Regions from separate parts of the Pseudomonas sp. MBLB4123 genome, predicted to be linked through region 1. Evidence: predicted binding sites of a transcription regulator. Region 1 holds the regulator's gene; the other holds the start of a gene.
What was found. The regulator FliA, encoded in region 1, starts transcription of late flagellar genes. The targets are predictions, from matches to a motif close to CTAAAGTTTNNNNNNNNNNNGCCGNTAA.
Positions count from the first base shown of each region.

Region 2: the regulator FliA is predicted to act here: its motif matches at 2,251-2,278, upstream of ACSX1C_RS09620 (flagellar protein MotY).

Region 1 is NZ_CP196711.1:1,769,685-1,777,372, forward strand. It holds gene ACSX1C_RS08175 (protein phosphatase CheZ) at 1-711, opposite strand, end outside; gene ACSX1C_RS08180 (chemotaxis response regulator CheY) at 731-1,105, opposite strand; gene fliA (RNA polymerase sigma factor FliA) at 1,332-2,078, opposite strand; gene fleN (flagellar synthesis regulator FleN) at 2,075-2,905, opposite strand; gene flhF (flagellar biosynthesis protein FlhF) at 3,020-4,321, opposite strand; gene flhA (flagellar biosynthesis protein FlhA) at 4,337-6,466, opposite strand; gene flhB (flagellar biosynthesis protein FlhB) at 6,572-7,688, opposite strand, start outside.
Region 2 is NZ_CP196711.1:2,066,833-2,074,520, reverse strand. It holds gene ACSX1C_RS09635 (peroxiredoxin) at 1-362, shown strand, start outside; gene rnt (ribonuclease T) at 431-1,105, opposite strand; gene pyrC (dihydroorotase) at 1,102-2,148, opposite strand; gene ACSX1C_RS09620 (flagellar protein MotY) at 2,315-3,229, shown strand; gene ACSX1C_RS09615 (argininosuccinate synthase) at 3,352-4,569, shown strand; gene gloA (lactoylglutathione lyase) at 4,677-5,069, shown strand; gene ACSX1C_RS09605 (PA3496 family putative envelope integrity protein) at 5,141-5,320, opposite strand; gene nth (endonuclease III) at 5,434-6,072, opposite strand; gene ACSX1C_RS09595 (electron transport complex subunit E) at 6,069-6,776, opposite strand; gene rsxG (electron transport complex subunit RsxG) at 6,769-7,410, opposite strand; gene ACSX1C_RS09585 (RnfABCDGE type electron transport complex subunit D) at 7,414-7,688, opposite strand, start outside.

The DNA.
Region 1 (7,688 bases):
CTGCGGACCTTCACCACGGGAAGGCTCTTTTTGTTGTTTTTGCTCGGCGCGTAACTGTTCGTGGTCGTGCTCGATACCGGCGAAACGGTCCACCTGGCTGGCCATCAGCACCAGTTTGAGCAGATTGCTCTCCACCTCGGTGACCAGCTGGGTGACCCGCTTGATCACCTGGCCGGTCAGGTCCTGATAGTCCTGAGCCAGCAGGATGTCGTTGAGATGGGCGGACAACTTGGCGCCATCGCGTTCGCTGCGGGCGAGGAACAACTCGATGCGCTTGGCCAGCTCGCGGAAACCATCGGCGCCCATTTCCCGGCGCATGAAACGTCCCCACTCGGCGCTCAGGGTCTGTGCCTCGCTGCCGAGGTCGTTGACCAACGGCGCGCTCTGCTCGACCAGATCCATGGTCCGGTTCGCCGCCTTCTCGGTCATCGTCACCACATAATTCAGGCGCTCGGTGGCATCGGTGATTTGCGAGACTTCCTGGGCATGGGGCACGCGCGGATCGAGTTGGAAGTTGACGATGGCGTTGTGCAACTCGCGCGTCAGCTTGCCGACTTCGTGGTACAGGCCACGGTCGCGGGTTTTATTGAGTTCATTGATCAGCTGCACCGCTTCGCCAAAGTTGCCTTGATCCAGGCTGTCGACCAATTGGCGCGCGTTTAACTTCAGGCTCGACTCGAGGTCGGCCTGCGGGGAATCTTCGTGTTCCATAGCACCCTCGCGGCAGACATCAGCCGTTGACCCGCTCGAAAATCTTCTCGATCTTTTCTTTCAGCACCTGGGCCGTGAACGGCTTGACCACATAGCCATTCACCCCGGCTTGCGCGGCCTCGATGATCTGGTCGCGCTTGGCCTCGGCGGTGACCATCAGTACCGGCAGGTGCTTGAGCCGCTCGTCCGCCCGTACCGCGCGGAGCAGGTCGATCCCGGTCATGCCCGGCATGTTCCAGTCGGTCACCAGAAAATCGAAACTGCCGCTGTGCAACATCGGCAGGGCGGTGGTGCCGTCGTCGGCCTCCGCGGTATTGGTGAACCCCAGATCACGCAGGAGGTTCTTGATGATCCGGCGCATCGTTGAAAAGTCATCAACGATGAGGATTTTCATGTTCTTGTCCAAGTCGACCTCCGTACAGTCCTAAACGCAGCCAGCCTCTGGCTGCGCCCTTAATCGTGAAACCGGCCTGACAGGCCGTTGCAAAACCATTGCGATCAGCTGCGCCACGTTGCAATCAGGTAGGTGTTACTCGCTCACCTACAGGCCGTACAGGCCGTAATGCGCCTTATCTGACCCTCGTCCGCTACGTTTCCCAACGACCCGCTAATCTAGCTGTTCAGCGCGTGCGCCATTCGCTCAGCCGCGCACGCAGGCGTGCGGCGCACTGGCTGTGGATCTGGCTAACGCGCGACTCGCTGACCCCCAGCACCTCGCCGATCTCCTTGAGATTCAGCTCTTCGTCGTAATACAGCGCCAACACCAGTCGTTCGCGCTCCGGCAAGTTGGCGATGGCATCGGCCAGCGCCGCCTGGAAGCGCTCATCTTCCAGGCCACGAGAAGGTTCTTGGTGAGTGGCATTGGCGTCTTCGCACAGCCCCCCGTGCTCGCCGTCCTGCAACAGGTCGTCGAAGCTGAACAGGCGGCTGCCCAAAGTGTCGCCAAGAATGCCGTAGTAATCCTCGAGACTCAATTGGAGTTCGGCCGCAACCTCGTGATCTTTAGCGTCACGACCGGTTCTGGCCTCAATTACTCGGATCGCATCGCTGACCATGCGGCTGTTGCGGTGTACCGAACGCGGCGCCCAATCGCCCTTGCGCACCTCATCGAGCATCGAACCGCGAATGCGAATGCCGGCGAATGTCTCGAAGCTCGCGCCCTTGCTGGAGTCGTATTTCTTCGAGGCCTCGAGCAAACCGATCATGCCGGCCTGGATCAGATCGTCCACCTGCACGCTGGCCGGCAGGCGCGCCAGCAAGTGGTAGGCGATGCGCTTGACCAGGGGCGCATAGCGCTCGATCAACTGATACTGGGACTCTTGTCCTTGCGCCTTGCTGTACATACGAAGTCCGGAAGCTGCTGTCATACCGCCGAGTCCGCGGTCGGTTGCTGCACCAAGCGCTCGACGAAAAACTCCAGATGACCGCGCGGATTGGCCGGTAGCGGCCAGGCATCGACCTTCTGCGCGATCGCCTTGAACGCCAGGGCGCACCTGGAGCGTGGATAGGCGTCATAGACCGCGCGCTGCTTCTGCACGGCCTTGCGCACCGACTCGTCGTAGGGCACCGCGCCGACATACTGCAGGGCGACGTCGAGGAAACGATCGGTGACCTTGGTCAGTTTGGCAAAAAGATTGCGCCCCTCCTGTGGACTGTGCGCCATATTGGCCAGTACACGAAAGCGGCTCATGCCGTAGTCGCGATTGAGCAACTTGATCAGCGCGTAGGCGTCGGTGATCGAGGTCGGCTCGTCGCACACCACCACCAGCACCTCCTGGGCCGCGCGGACGAAGCTGACCACCGAGTCGCCGATGCCGGCGGCGGTGTCGATGATCAACACGTCGAGGTTGTCGCTGATGTCGCTGAAGGCCTGGATCAGGCCGGCATGCTGCAGGGGCGAGAGCTGCACCATGCTCTGCGTGCCCGAGGCGGCCGGAACGATGCGGATGCCGCCGGGGCCCTGCAGGATCACGTCGCGCAGGTCGCACTCGCCGCTGATCACATCGGCCAGGGTGCGCTTGGCGGTGAGGCCGAGCAGGACGTCGATGTTGGCCAGTCCCAGGTCGGCGTCCATCAACATGACCCGCCGGCCGACATCGGCCAGCGCCAGGGCCAGATTCACCGACACGTTGGTCTTGCCGACACCACCCTTGCCGCCGGTCACCGCGATCACCTGTACGGGATGCATACCCATGTTCTCTACACACCTTGTCTAACGTCGACGGGAGCCGCTTGGCTAAGCGTACCCCGCCAATCCGGCATGAGGTCAACCTGCGCCTCGTGCCACTGAGTCATCGCCGCGGCGCCGTCAACCGGCACGGCGCGTCGGCTGCTGATAGAGGCCGGCGAACAGCTCCGCCATCGCCTCCTCGCTTGGATCTTCCGCACTCTGCAGCCCGACGGCCCGGCTCACCAACTGATGGCTGCGCGGTACCTGCAGATCATCCGGGATACGCGGACCATCGGCCACATAGGCTACCGGCAGGCGCTGACCTATCGCCAGCCCCATGACCTCGCCCAGGCTGGCGGCCTCGTCCAGCTTGGTCAGGATGCAACCGGCCAGACCACAACGCTTGTAGCTATGGTAGGCGGCTTTGAGTACCTGGCTCTGGCTGGTGGCGGCCATGACCAGGTAGTTCCTGGACTTGATCCCGCGGCTGGCCAGGGCCTCCAGCTGCATGCGCAGCGCCGGGTCGTTGGCCGGCAGGCCGGCCGTGTCGATCAGCACCAGGCGCTTCTTCGCCAGAGGTGCCAGGGCCTGGGTCAGCGATTGGCCGGGATCGACCAGGGTGACCGGCACGCCGAGGATGCGGCCGAGGGTCTTGACCTGCTCCTGGGCGCCGATGCGGTAACTGTCCAGGCTGACCAGGGCGAGGCTCTGGGCGCCGTGCTTGAGCACATAACGCGCCGCCAGCTTGGCCAGGGTGGTGGTCTTGCCCATGCCGGCCGGGCCGACCAGGGCGATCACCCCGCCCTCCTCCAGCGGCTCTTGCTTGGGGGTCTGAATGGCGCGAGCCAGGTGGGCCAGGAGCATGCGCCAGGCCTGCCGGGGCTCGGCGACATTGGTCACCCGCTCGAGCAGCACCCGGGCCAGCTCGGCCGGCAGGCCCATGCGCTGCAGGCGGCGCCAGAGGCTGGCCTGCTGCGGACGGCGGCTCTGCATCTGGCCCCAGGCGATCGAGCCGAGCTGTACTTCGATCAGCTCGCGCAGGCCGTGCAGCTCGAAGCGCATGGCCTCGAGGGCACGCTGATCGCTGGCCGCAGGCAGCGCCGGTTGCGGCTTGCCGAGCACGGCGGCGAGGCTGTCGGCCGGCACCTCGGGGGCCGCGCCAAACAGTTGGCGGTCCTTGCCCTCGTCGGCCTGCGCCCGGGTGGTCAACTCGGCCTGGGCGGAGGCGATGCGCGACTGGGTCTTGCGCAGCTCGGCCTCCAGCGCCGGATTGGGCTGGCGCGCAGGCGCGGCGGGAATCTGGTAGTCCAGCGCGGCGGTCAACTCGACACCGCCGGCCACCCGGCGATTGCCGATGATCGAGGCATCCGCGCCCAGCTCATCGCGGACCAGCTTCATGGCTTGACGCATATCGGCGGCGAAAAAGCGTTTGACCTGCATGGCCTGTGACCTCGGTTAGTTCTGCCCCACCGTCGCGACGATGGTGACCTGCTTGTTGTCCGGGATTTCCTGGTAGGCCAGCACGTGCATGTTCGGCACTGCCAGCCGCGCGAACCGCGAGAGCATCGCCCGGACCGGACCGGCCACCAGCAGTATCACCGGCTTGCCGAGCATCTCCTGGCGCTGCGCCGCTTCCACCAGGGAACGCTGCAGCTTCTCGGCCATGCCCGGTTCCAGGAGGATGCCATCCTCGGAGCCTTGCCCGGCCTTCTGCAAACTATTGAGCAATATCTGTTCCAACCTGGGTTCCAGGGTGATCACAGGCAGCTCCGGCTCTAGTCCCACGATGCTTTGCACGATCGCGCGGGCCAAGGCCACGCGCACCGCCGCCACCATCGCGGCGGGATCTTGACTCTTGGCCGCGACGTTGGCCATGGCCTCGGCGATGGTGCGGATGTCGCGCACCGGCACCTGCTCCTGCAGCAACGCCTGCAGCACCTTGAGCAGGGTCGACAGCGACACCAGACCCGGCACCAGCTCCTCGGCCAGCTTCGGCGAGCTCTTGGCCAGCAACTGCAGCAGCTGCTGCACTTCCTCATGGCCGAGCAGCTCATGGGCATGCTTGTGCAGCACCTGGTTGAGGTGGGTGGCGACCACCGTACTGGCGTCCACCACGGTGTAGCCGAGCGATTGCGCCTGGTCGCGCTGACTGGCGTCGATCCACACCGCCTCCAGACCGAACGCCGGATCCTTGGCGGCCACGCCGTTGAGGGTGCCGAACACCTGCCCGGGGTTGATCGCCAGCTCGCGATCCGGATACACCTCGGCCTCGGCCACGCTGACCCCCATCAGGGTCAGGCGGTAAGCGTTGGGCAGCAGGTCGAGGTTGTCGCGGATATGCACCGAGGGCATGAGGAACCCCATCTCCTGGGACAGCTTCTTGCGTACCCCCTTGATCCGCGCAAGCAGCTGACCGCCCTGGTTGCGGTCGACCAACGGGATCAGCCGGTAGCCGACCTCCAGGCCGACCATGTCCACCGGCGTGACGTCGTCCCAGCCCAGCTCCTTGACCTCCTGGGCCTTCTGCGCCGGCAGCAACTCCTGCTGACGCTGCACCTCCTTGATTTCCTCCTCCTTGCCCTTGCGTTGCTTGTTGGCGATCCAGTACGCGGCGCCGGCGGCAATCAGGCCGAGGCTGATGAAGGAGAAGTGCGGCATGCCCGGCACCATCCCCATGGCGATCATGATCGCCGCGGCCACGGCCAGGGCCCGCGGCGAGGCGAACATCTGCCGGTTGACCTGGGCGCCCATGTCTTCGGAGCTGGACACCCGGGTGACCATCACCGCCGCGGCGGTGGACAGCAGCAGCGAGGGGATCTGCGCCACCAGGCCGTCGCCGATGGTCAACAGGGTGTAGACCTTGCCGGCGTCGGCGAAACCCAGGCCGTGCTGGAACATGCCGATGGCGATGCCGCCGATCAGGTTGATGAACAGGATCAGCAGGCCGGCGATGGCGTCGCCGCGGACGAACTTGCTGGCACCGTCCATGGAGCCGTAGAAGTCGGCCTCCTGGGACACCTCGGCGCGGCGCTTCTTGGCCTCGGCCTGGTCGATCAGGCCGGCGTTGAGGTCGGCGTCGATGGCCATCTGCTTGCCCGGCATGGCGTCCAGGGTGAAACGCGCGCTGACCTCGGAGATGCGCCCGGCGCCCTTGGTGACCACCACGAAGTTGATGATCATGAGGATGGCGAACACCACGATACCGACCACGTAGTTGCCGCCGATCACCACCTCGCCGAAGGCCTGGATCACCTGGCCGGCGGCGCCATGCCCCTCGTGGCCGTGCAGCAGCACCACCCGGGTCGAGGCGACGTTGAGCCCCAGGCGCAACAGGGTCGCCGCCAGCAGGATGGTCGGGAATACCGCGAAATCCAGGGGCCGCAGGGCATAGATGCCGACCAGCAGCACCACGATCGACAGGGCGATGCTGAAGGTGAACAGCACGTCGAGGAGGAACGCCGGCATCGGCAGCATGACCATGCCGAGCATGACCAGCAGCAGCAGCGGGATACCCAGGTTGCCCTGGCGCAACCCCGCCAGATTGCTGCGTACGTCTCCGATGATTTGCGCGCGATCTACAGCCACATCCCTACCCCAGCCAGCTCAATTTTTTGACGCGCAACGGCGTCTTAACTGGGGTGTGGCAAGAAGCATTCCAAGTTCGACCCAACCGGCGATGGCGTCCGGCACTCACTCGTCGCGACGCAGATCCGGCGGAATCGGCAGGTCCGGCAGCGGGCCCGGGCGCTTGCCCTTGCCGGCCTGGTACTGACGCAACTGGTAGACGTAGGCCAGCACCTGGGCCACGGCCAGGTACAGGCCGGCGGGGATTTCCTGGTCCAGCTCGGTGGAATAGAACACCGCCCGCGCCAGGGCCGGCGACTCCAGCAGCATGACCCGGTGCTCCTGGGCGATCTCGCGAATCTTCAGGGCGGTGAAGTCGCCGCCCTTGGCCAACAGCACCGGCGCACTGCCCTTGGCCGGATCGTACTTCAGCGCCACGGCGAAGTGGGTCGGGTTGGTGATCACCACATCGGCCTGGGGCACGGCCTGCATCATGCGCCGCTCGGCCATCTCCCGCTGCAGCTGGCGGATGCGCGACTTGACCTCGGGCTTGCCCTCGCTGTCCTTGTATTCGTCGCGCACCTCCTGCTTGGTCATCATCAGCTTCTGCTTGTTGTCCCAGAGCTGGAAGGGCACGTCCACCGCGGCGATCAGGATGATCCCGCAGGCCATCCACAGCGCGCTCCAGCCCACCACCTGGGCCGCGTGCAGGATCGCCGCCTCCAGCGGCTCGTGGGCCATCGCCAGCAGGTCGTCGCGGTCGGCGGACAGCACCGCCAGGGCCACCAGCAGGATCACCAGGAACTTGGCCAGGGCCTTGAGCAGCTCGACCAGCGCCTTGGTCGAAAACATGCGCTTGAGCCCGGCCAGGGGGTTCATCCGGCTCAGCTTTGGCGCCATGGCCTGGGCCGAGAACAACCAGCCGCCCAGGGCGATGGGGCCGACGATGGAGGCGATCAGCAGGGCCAGGAACAGCGGCAGCAAGGCCTCGATGGCCATCTCGCCGGACGCCAGCAGCCAGATCACCATGTTGCGCTCGTCGAACAGCACTTCGCGCGGCAGGGAAAAATTGCCGCGCATGATCTCCAGCAGCGCGCTCGCCAGCCCGCCGCCGCTGGCCAGCAGGCCGCCCGCCCCGGCCAACATCACCGCCAGGGTGTTGAGCTCCTTGGAGCGAGCGATCTGACCCTTTTCACGGGATTCGCGCAGGCGTTTCTCCGTGGGTTCCTCGCTTTTTTCGGCG
Region 2 (7,688 bases), 300 kb from region 1:
TCACCCATAACGCCTGGCGCAACACCCCGGTCGACAAGGGCGGCATCGGCCCGGTCAAGTACACCCTGGCGGCCGACATCAACCACGAGATCTGCAAGGCCTACGACGTCGAGTCCGAAGGCGGCGTGGCCTTCCGTGGCGCCTTCCTGATCGACAAGAACGGCGTGGTCCGTTCGCAGATCGTCAACGACCTGCCGTTGGGCCGCAACATGGACGAGCTGCTGCGTCTGGTCGATGCCCTGCAGTTCACCGAGGAGCACGGCGAAGTCTGCCCGGCCAACTGGAAGAAGGGCGACAAGGGCATGACCGCCTCGCCGGAAGGCGTGGCCAAGTACCTGGCCGAGAACGCCGCCAACCTGTAAGGCGCGCTCGTTGCACGAAAAACCCGGCCTAGGCCGGGTTTTTTGCTGTTGGGGGTGTCATCGCGGGGTCAGTCGTCGTAGTCCATCCAGCCGCCCATTTCCTTCCAGCGGTTGACGATGCCGCAGAACAGTTCTGCGGTCTTCTCGGTGTCGTAGCGCGCCGAGTGGGCTTCCTTGCCGTCGAACTCGATGCCGGCCGCCTGGCAGGCCTTGGCCAGCACGGTCTGGCCGTAGGCCAGGCCGGCCAGGGTGGCCGTGTCGAAGCTGGAGAAGGGGTGGAAGGGGTTGCGCTTGATGCCGGTGCGGGCCACGGCGGCGTTGAGGAAGCCCAGGTCGAAATTGCTGTTGTGGCCGACCAGAATCGCCCGCTTGCAGCCGTTGGCCTTCAGCGACTTGCGCAGACCGCGGAAGATCTCGTTCAGCGCATGCTCCTCGCTGACCGCCATACGCAGCGGGTGGTCCAGCTTGATGCCGGTGAACTCCAGGGCCGCCTGCTCGATGTTGGCGCCCTCGAACGGCTCGATGCGGAAGAAGTGGGTGTGGTCCGGATAGAGGAAGCCGCCTTCGTCCATGCCGACGGTGGTCGCGGCGATCTCCAGCAGGGCGTCGGTGGCACAGTTGAAACCGCCGGTCTCGACATCCACGACCACCGGCAGGTAGCCGCGAAAGCGTGCCGCCATGGGGTGGCGCGCGGCGGACGGGGTGCTGCTCTCGATTTCGTCGTCGTACAGGTCTTCGCTCACGCCTGTTCCTCCAGTACGCGCCAGCGCAGGGTCTCGCCGGCGCGCAGGGGAATCACGGTCTGGTCGCCGAAGGGCAGGCTGGCCGGGGCGCTCCACGCCTCACGGACCAGGGTGATGGTCTCGCGGTTGCGCGGCAGGCCGTAGAAGTCGGGACCATGCAGGCTGGCGAAGCCCTCCAGCTTGTCCAGCGCATTGCGCTGCTCGAAGGCCTCGGCGTACAGCTCGAGGGCCGCATAGGCGGTGTAGCAGCCGGCGCAGCCGCAGGCGGCCTCCTTGGCATGCTTGGCGTGGGGCGCCGAGTCGGTGCCGAGGAAGAACTTGCGACTGCCGCTGGTGGCGGCGTCGAGCAGGGCCTCCTGATGCACATTGCGCTTGAGGATGGGCAGGCAATAGAAGTGCGGGCGGATGCCGCCGACCAGCATGTGGTTGCGGTTGTACAGCAGGTGGTGGGCGGTGATGGTGGCGCCGACGTTGGCCGGGGCGGCCTCGACGAACTGCACGGCATCGCGGGTGGTGATGTGTTCGAACACCACCTTCAGGCTCGGGAAGCGTTCGACCACCCGGCGCAAATGCTCGTCGATGAAGGCCTTCTCGCGGTCGAACACGTCGATCTCGCTACGGGTCACCTCGCCGTGCACCAGCAGTGGCAGACCGACCTCGGCCATGGCTTCCAGAGCCGGGAAGATCTTGTCGATGCTGGTCACGCCGGAGTCGGAATTGGTGGTGGCGCCGGCCGGATACAGCTTGGCCGCGTGGACGAAGCCCGAGGCCTTGGCCGTGCGCACGTCGGAGGCCGAGGTCAGGTCGGTGAGGTAGAGCACCATCAGCGGCTCGAAGCGGCTTGCGGCCGGGCGCGCCGCGAGGATGCGCTGGCGGTAGGCCTCGGCTTCGTCGGTGTTGCGCACCGGCGGTACCAGGTTCGGCATGATGATGGCGCGGGCGAAGGTGCGCGCGACATCGGCGACGGTGTGCGGCAGCACGGCGCCGTCGCGCAGGTGGATGTGCCAGTCGTCGGGACGCAGCAGGGTGAGGCGGTCGGTCATGGAGGGCTTCCGGGCGGGCAGAACGTGCCTGGAATGCTACCGGAAAAGCCCCGCCAGGGCACGTCGGGCCGATGCCTGGGGCGGTGCTGGGCAACGCCGCGGCTTAAGTTTTCCCGCGGGCCACCGATACCCCGGTTGAACGCCGAAATTCCCCGTGGAGCCCGCCGTGCGCCAGTCCTGCCTAGCCCTGTTCAGCCTGCTCGCCAGTTTGCCGGCGTTCGGCATCAGCTTTCAGACCCGTCTGGAGCAGGTCGAATGGCGAGTCGAGGGTGACCGGTTCGAGTGCCGCCTGTCGCAGCCCATCACCGATTTCGGCGCCGGCCAGTTCGTCCGCCGCGCCGGCGAGCAGGCGATCTTCCGCCTGCAGGTCCGCGAGCGCTGGCTGGGCAGCGGTTCGGCCACCCTGCTGGCGGCGGCGGCGCCCTGGCAGCCGGGGCGCGGCGATATCAACCTGGGTTCGGTCAGCATCGCCGCCGGCGAGGTGCCGTTCAACAGCTCGCAGTACCAGGCCGGGCGCCTGCTCAGCGGCCTGCTCGAGGGGCGCAGCCCGCTGGTGCGCCACCGTACCCTGCAGGGCGGCGAGCGCCTGGAGGTGCGCCTGCTGCCGGTCAGGTTCCGTCAGGCCTACGACGACTACCTGGCCTGCGCCGCCAAACTGCTGCCGGTCAACTTCGAGCAGGTGCGCCAGACTCAGGTCGGGTTCCCCGGCGGCGGCGTCGACCTGGAGCCGCAGGCTCAGGCCAAGCTGGACATCATCCTGACCTTGCTCAAGGCCGACCCCAGCGTCAATCGCATCCAGCTCGACGGCCATGCCGACAACAGCGGCAACCGCCTGACCAACCGTGACCTGTCGCGTCGGCGGGCCCTGGCGGTGCAGGCCTACCTCGAGGCCAACGGGGTGCCGAGCGAACAGATCAGCGTTCGCTTTCATGGCGAACGCTATCCGCTGGTGCCCAACAGCAACACGGCCAACCGGGCGAAGAATCGACGGGTCGGCATTCGCCTGGAGCGGGTGCCACCGGCGCCGGCGGCGGAAGCCGCACCGGAGGCCGCCGCGGCGACGCCCCCAGCCGCATCCTGAGCCGTCGCACGGCGGCAAGTCGCTGTCGCCTCGTCGTCACAAGCTGTCGCGCCCCTGTAAATTGGTCGCCGGGGTCAGTAGAATCACGGGTTTTCCCGAACAACCCCGTGGAGTTGATTGGCATGGCCGACGTAAACAAGGTGGTCCTGGCGTATTCCGGTGGCCTGGACACTTCGGTGATCCTCAAGTGGCTGCAAGATACCTATAACTGCGAAGTGGTGACCTTCACCGCGGACCTCGGCCAGGGGGAAGAAGTCGAGCCGGCGCGCGCCAAGGCCCAGGCCATGGGCGTCAAGGAAATCTACATCGACGACCTGCGCGAAGAGTTCGTGCGTGACTTCGTCTACCCGATGTTCCGCGCCAACACCGTCTACGAAGGCGAATACCTGCTGGGCACTTCCATCGCCCGCCCGCTGATCGCCAAGCGCCTGATCGAGATCGCCAACGAGACCGGCGCCGACGCCATCTCCCACGGCGCCACCGGCAAGGGCAACGACCAGGTGCGTTTCGAGCTGGGCGCCTACGCCCTCAAGCCGGGTGTCAAGGTGATCGCGCCGTGGCGCGAGTGGGACCTGATGTCCCGCGAGAAGCTGATGGACTACGCCGCGAAGCACGAGATCCCGATCGAGCGCCACGGCAAGAAGAAGTCGCCGTACTCCATGGACGCCAACCTGCTGCACATCTCCTACGAGGGCGGTGTGCTGGAGGACACCTGGACCGAGCACGAAGAAGACATGTGGCGCTGGACCAAGTCGCCGGAAGCGGCGCCGGATACCCCGACCTACATCGAGCTGACCTACCGCGCCGGCGACATCGTCGCCATCGACGGCAAGGACATGACCCCGGCCACCGTGCTGGCCGAGCTGAACCGCATCGGCGGCGAGAACGGCATCGGTCGCCTGGACATAGTCGAGAACCGCTTCGTCGGCATGAAGTCGCGCGGCTGCTACGAGACCCCCGGCGGCACCATCATGCTCAAGGCGCACCGCGCCATCGAGTCGATCACCCTGGACCGCGAAGTGGCCCACCTGAAAGACGAGCTGATGCCCAAGTACGCCAGCCTGATCTACAACGGCTTCTGGTGGAGCCCGGAGCGCGTCATGCTGCAGCAGATGATCGACGCCTCCCAGGCCAACGTGAACGGCGTGGTGCGCCTGAAGCTGTACAAGGGCAACGTCGTGGTGGTCGGCCGCAAGTCCGACGACTCGCTGTTCGACGCCAACATCGCCACCTTCGAGGACGATGCCGGCGCCTACAATCAGCAGGACGCGGCGGGCTTCATCAAGCTCAACGCGCTGCGCATGCGCATCGCCGCGAACAAGGGGCGTACCCTGCTGTAACGGCAGTCGCCCTGCGGCCAGCCATGGCCAGACGTCACACGACCCCGGCCCAGGCCGGGGTCGTGCTTTCTACGCCGCCACAAGCGGCCTGCAAGGAGGAATTACCGATGAGATTGCTGCATACCATGCTGCGCGTCGGCGACCTGGACAAGTCCATCGCCTTCTATACCGAGGTGCTGGGCATGACCCTGTTGCGCCGCAAGGATTACCCGGAAGGGCAGTTCACCCTGGCCTTCGTCGGCTATGGCGACGAGGCGCACAACAGCGTGATCGAGCTGACCCACAACTGGGGGGTGGACAGCTACGAGCTGGGCAGCGGCTACGGCCATATCGCCCTGGAGGTGGAGGATGTCTATAAGGCCTGCGAGGACATCCGTGCCCGCGGCGGCCTTATCGTCCGCGAGCCGGGGCCGATGAAGCACGGCAGCAGCATCCTGGCCTTCGTCGAGGACCCGGACGGCTACCGCATCGAGCTGCTGTCGCCGACGCGCAACGACTGAGCCTCGCGCGGGTCGAAAAATGCAAAAGCCCCGCTTCGGCGGGGCTTTTTCATGTCTGGGCGGCGCGGCAGCTACAGATCGAAATCGTATTCGGCCAGCTGCTTGTGCAGGCGTCGCTCCTCGAGGAAGTTGTCGATGATGCGCCGCTTGGTCAGGTTGGTCTTGGCGACTTCGACGGGGGCTTCGGCATCGTCCGAATCGTCTGCGACGAAATCGTCGTCGAGCTCGAGGTCTTCTTTGGCAGTGCTCATGGGCTTTCACTCCAGCTTGGCTACGGGGGGCCATTTGCGCACCTTATAGCCGCAAAACCGGGGCGGGTAAAAAAGATTTTTTCAATCAGAAGACGGGATTTTTCACCGAAAGATCAATCGTCGGAAGTCTTGTGCTTGTACTCGCACAGGTCTTCGATGCGGCAGCTGCCGCAACGCGGCTTGCGCGCCTGACAGACGTAGCGGCCATGCAGGATCAGCCAGTGGTGGGCATCCAGCAAAAACTCCTTGGGCACGAACTTGAGCAGCTTCTTTTCCACCTCCAGCACCGTCTTGCCCGGGGCGATGCCGGTGCGGTTGCTGACGCGGAAGATGTGGGTGTCCACCGCCATGGCCAACTGCCGGAAGGCGGTGTTGAGCACCACGTTGGCGGTCTTGCGGCCGACGCCCGGCAGGGCCTCCAAGGCCTCGCGACTCTGCGGAACCTGGCCGCCGTGCTGTTCGACCAGGATGCGGCAGGTCTCGATGACGTTCTTCGCCTTGCTGTTGTACAGGCCGATGGTCTTGATGTATTCGGACAGGCCTTCGACGCCCAGGGCATGGATGGCAGCGGGCGTATTGGCCACCGGGAACAGCCTGGCGGTGGCCTTGTTGACCCCGACATCGGTGGCCTGGGCCGAGAGGATCACCGCGATCAGCAGCTCGAAGGGCGAGTCGTAGGCCAGCTCGGTCTTGGGCTCCGGGTTGTCCTCGTGCAACCGGCGGAAGATCTCGTAGCGCTTGGCCGCGTTCACTCGATCACCCCGGTGACCCGCACCCGCCGACTCTGCGCCGGCGCCTGCGGCTGTCGCGCCTTGGCCCGTTCGGCCAGCACCTGGTCGATGCGATTCTTGCCGGCGATCAGCAGGCCGAGGACGATGAAGGCGCCGGGCGGCAGGATGGCCAGCAGGAAGCCCGGGTAGTCGGGAATGACGCTGATCTGCCAGTCGGCCGCCAGGGGGCCGAACAGCAGGTGCATGTTGGCCAGCAGGGCGCCGGTGCCGAACAGCTCGCGCAGGGCGCCGATCATCACCAGCACCACGCCGAAGCCCAGGCCCATGATCAGGCCGTCGTAGGCGGCGCGGGCGGGGTCGTTCTTCGCCGCGAAACCGTCGGCGCGGCCGAGGATCACGCAGTTGGTGGTGATCAGCGGGATGAAGATGCCGAGGATCTGGTACAGCTCGTAGGTGAACGCCTGCATCAGCAGCTCGATGCAGGTGGTCAGGCCGGCGATGATCATGACGAAGGCGGGCAGACGCACGGCGGTGTTGACCACGCCGCGCACCAGCGACACCGCGGTGTTGGAGCAGACCAGCACCATGGCGCTGGCCAGGGCCAGGCCGAGGGCGTTGACCGTCGAGTTGCTGACCCCCAGTAACGGGCAGAGGCCGAGCAGCTGCACCAGGGCCGGGTTGTTCTTCCACAGGCCGTTGAGGGTGATCTCGCGATAGCTAACCATGGGGCTTCACCTGGGCTGCGAACAGCTCCTGCTTGTGCGCGTCGAAGTATTGCAGGGTCAGGTGCACGGCCTTGACCACCGCCCGCGGGGTGATGGTGGCGCCGGCGAACTGGTCGAACTGGCCGCGGTCCTTGCGCACCGCCCAGCCGGCCTCGTCCGGATCGCTCAGGGACTTGCCGTCGAAGCCGAGAATCCACGGGCTCTTGCTCAACTCGACCTTGTCGCCCAGGCCCGGGGTTTCCTTGTGGCCCAGCACCCGCACCCCGGCCAGGCGGCCGTCGGCGCGGATGCCGACCAGCAGCTCGATGGCCCCGCTGTAGCCGTCCGGTGCGGTGGCGCGCAGGATCACCGCGCTGGGCTGGCCGTCCTTGGTGGCGACATAGGCGGGGCGGGGTCCCTTGCTGCCGAGCAGCTCGGGGTCGTGCACCGCGACGCTGCTGTCCAGCAACTGGTTGTCGTAGCTGCCTTGGGGGAGGATCTCGGCGAGGGCGCGCACCTGGGCCGCGCGCTCGGCGGCGGCGATGCGGCTGGCGGTGGCCTGCTGCAGCAGTGCCACCAGGCCGACCGTGGTCACGGCGAAGAGGCCCAGCACCAGGCTGTTCTTCAGCATCGAGCGGCTGATTTCCGGTAGCACGGGTTATTCCCCCAACTTGAAGCCGCGGGTCGGCTTGCGGTGGCCGTAGGTGCGTGGCCGGGTGTAGTAGTCGATGGTCGGCGCCGCCAGGTTCATCAGCAGCACGGCGAAGGCCACGCCGTCCGGGTAACCGCCCCAGGCGCGGATGACATACACCAGCACGCCGACGCCGACGCCGAACAGCAGGCGCCCGAGGTTGCTGGTGGCGCCGGACACCGGATCGGTGACGATGAAGAAGGCGCCGAGCATGGTCGCGCCGCTGAGCAGATGAAACAGCG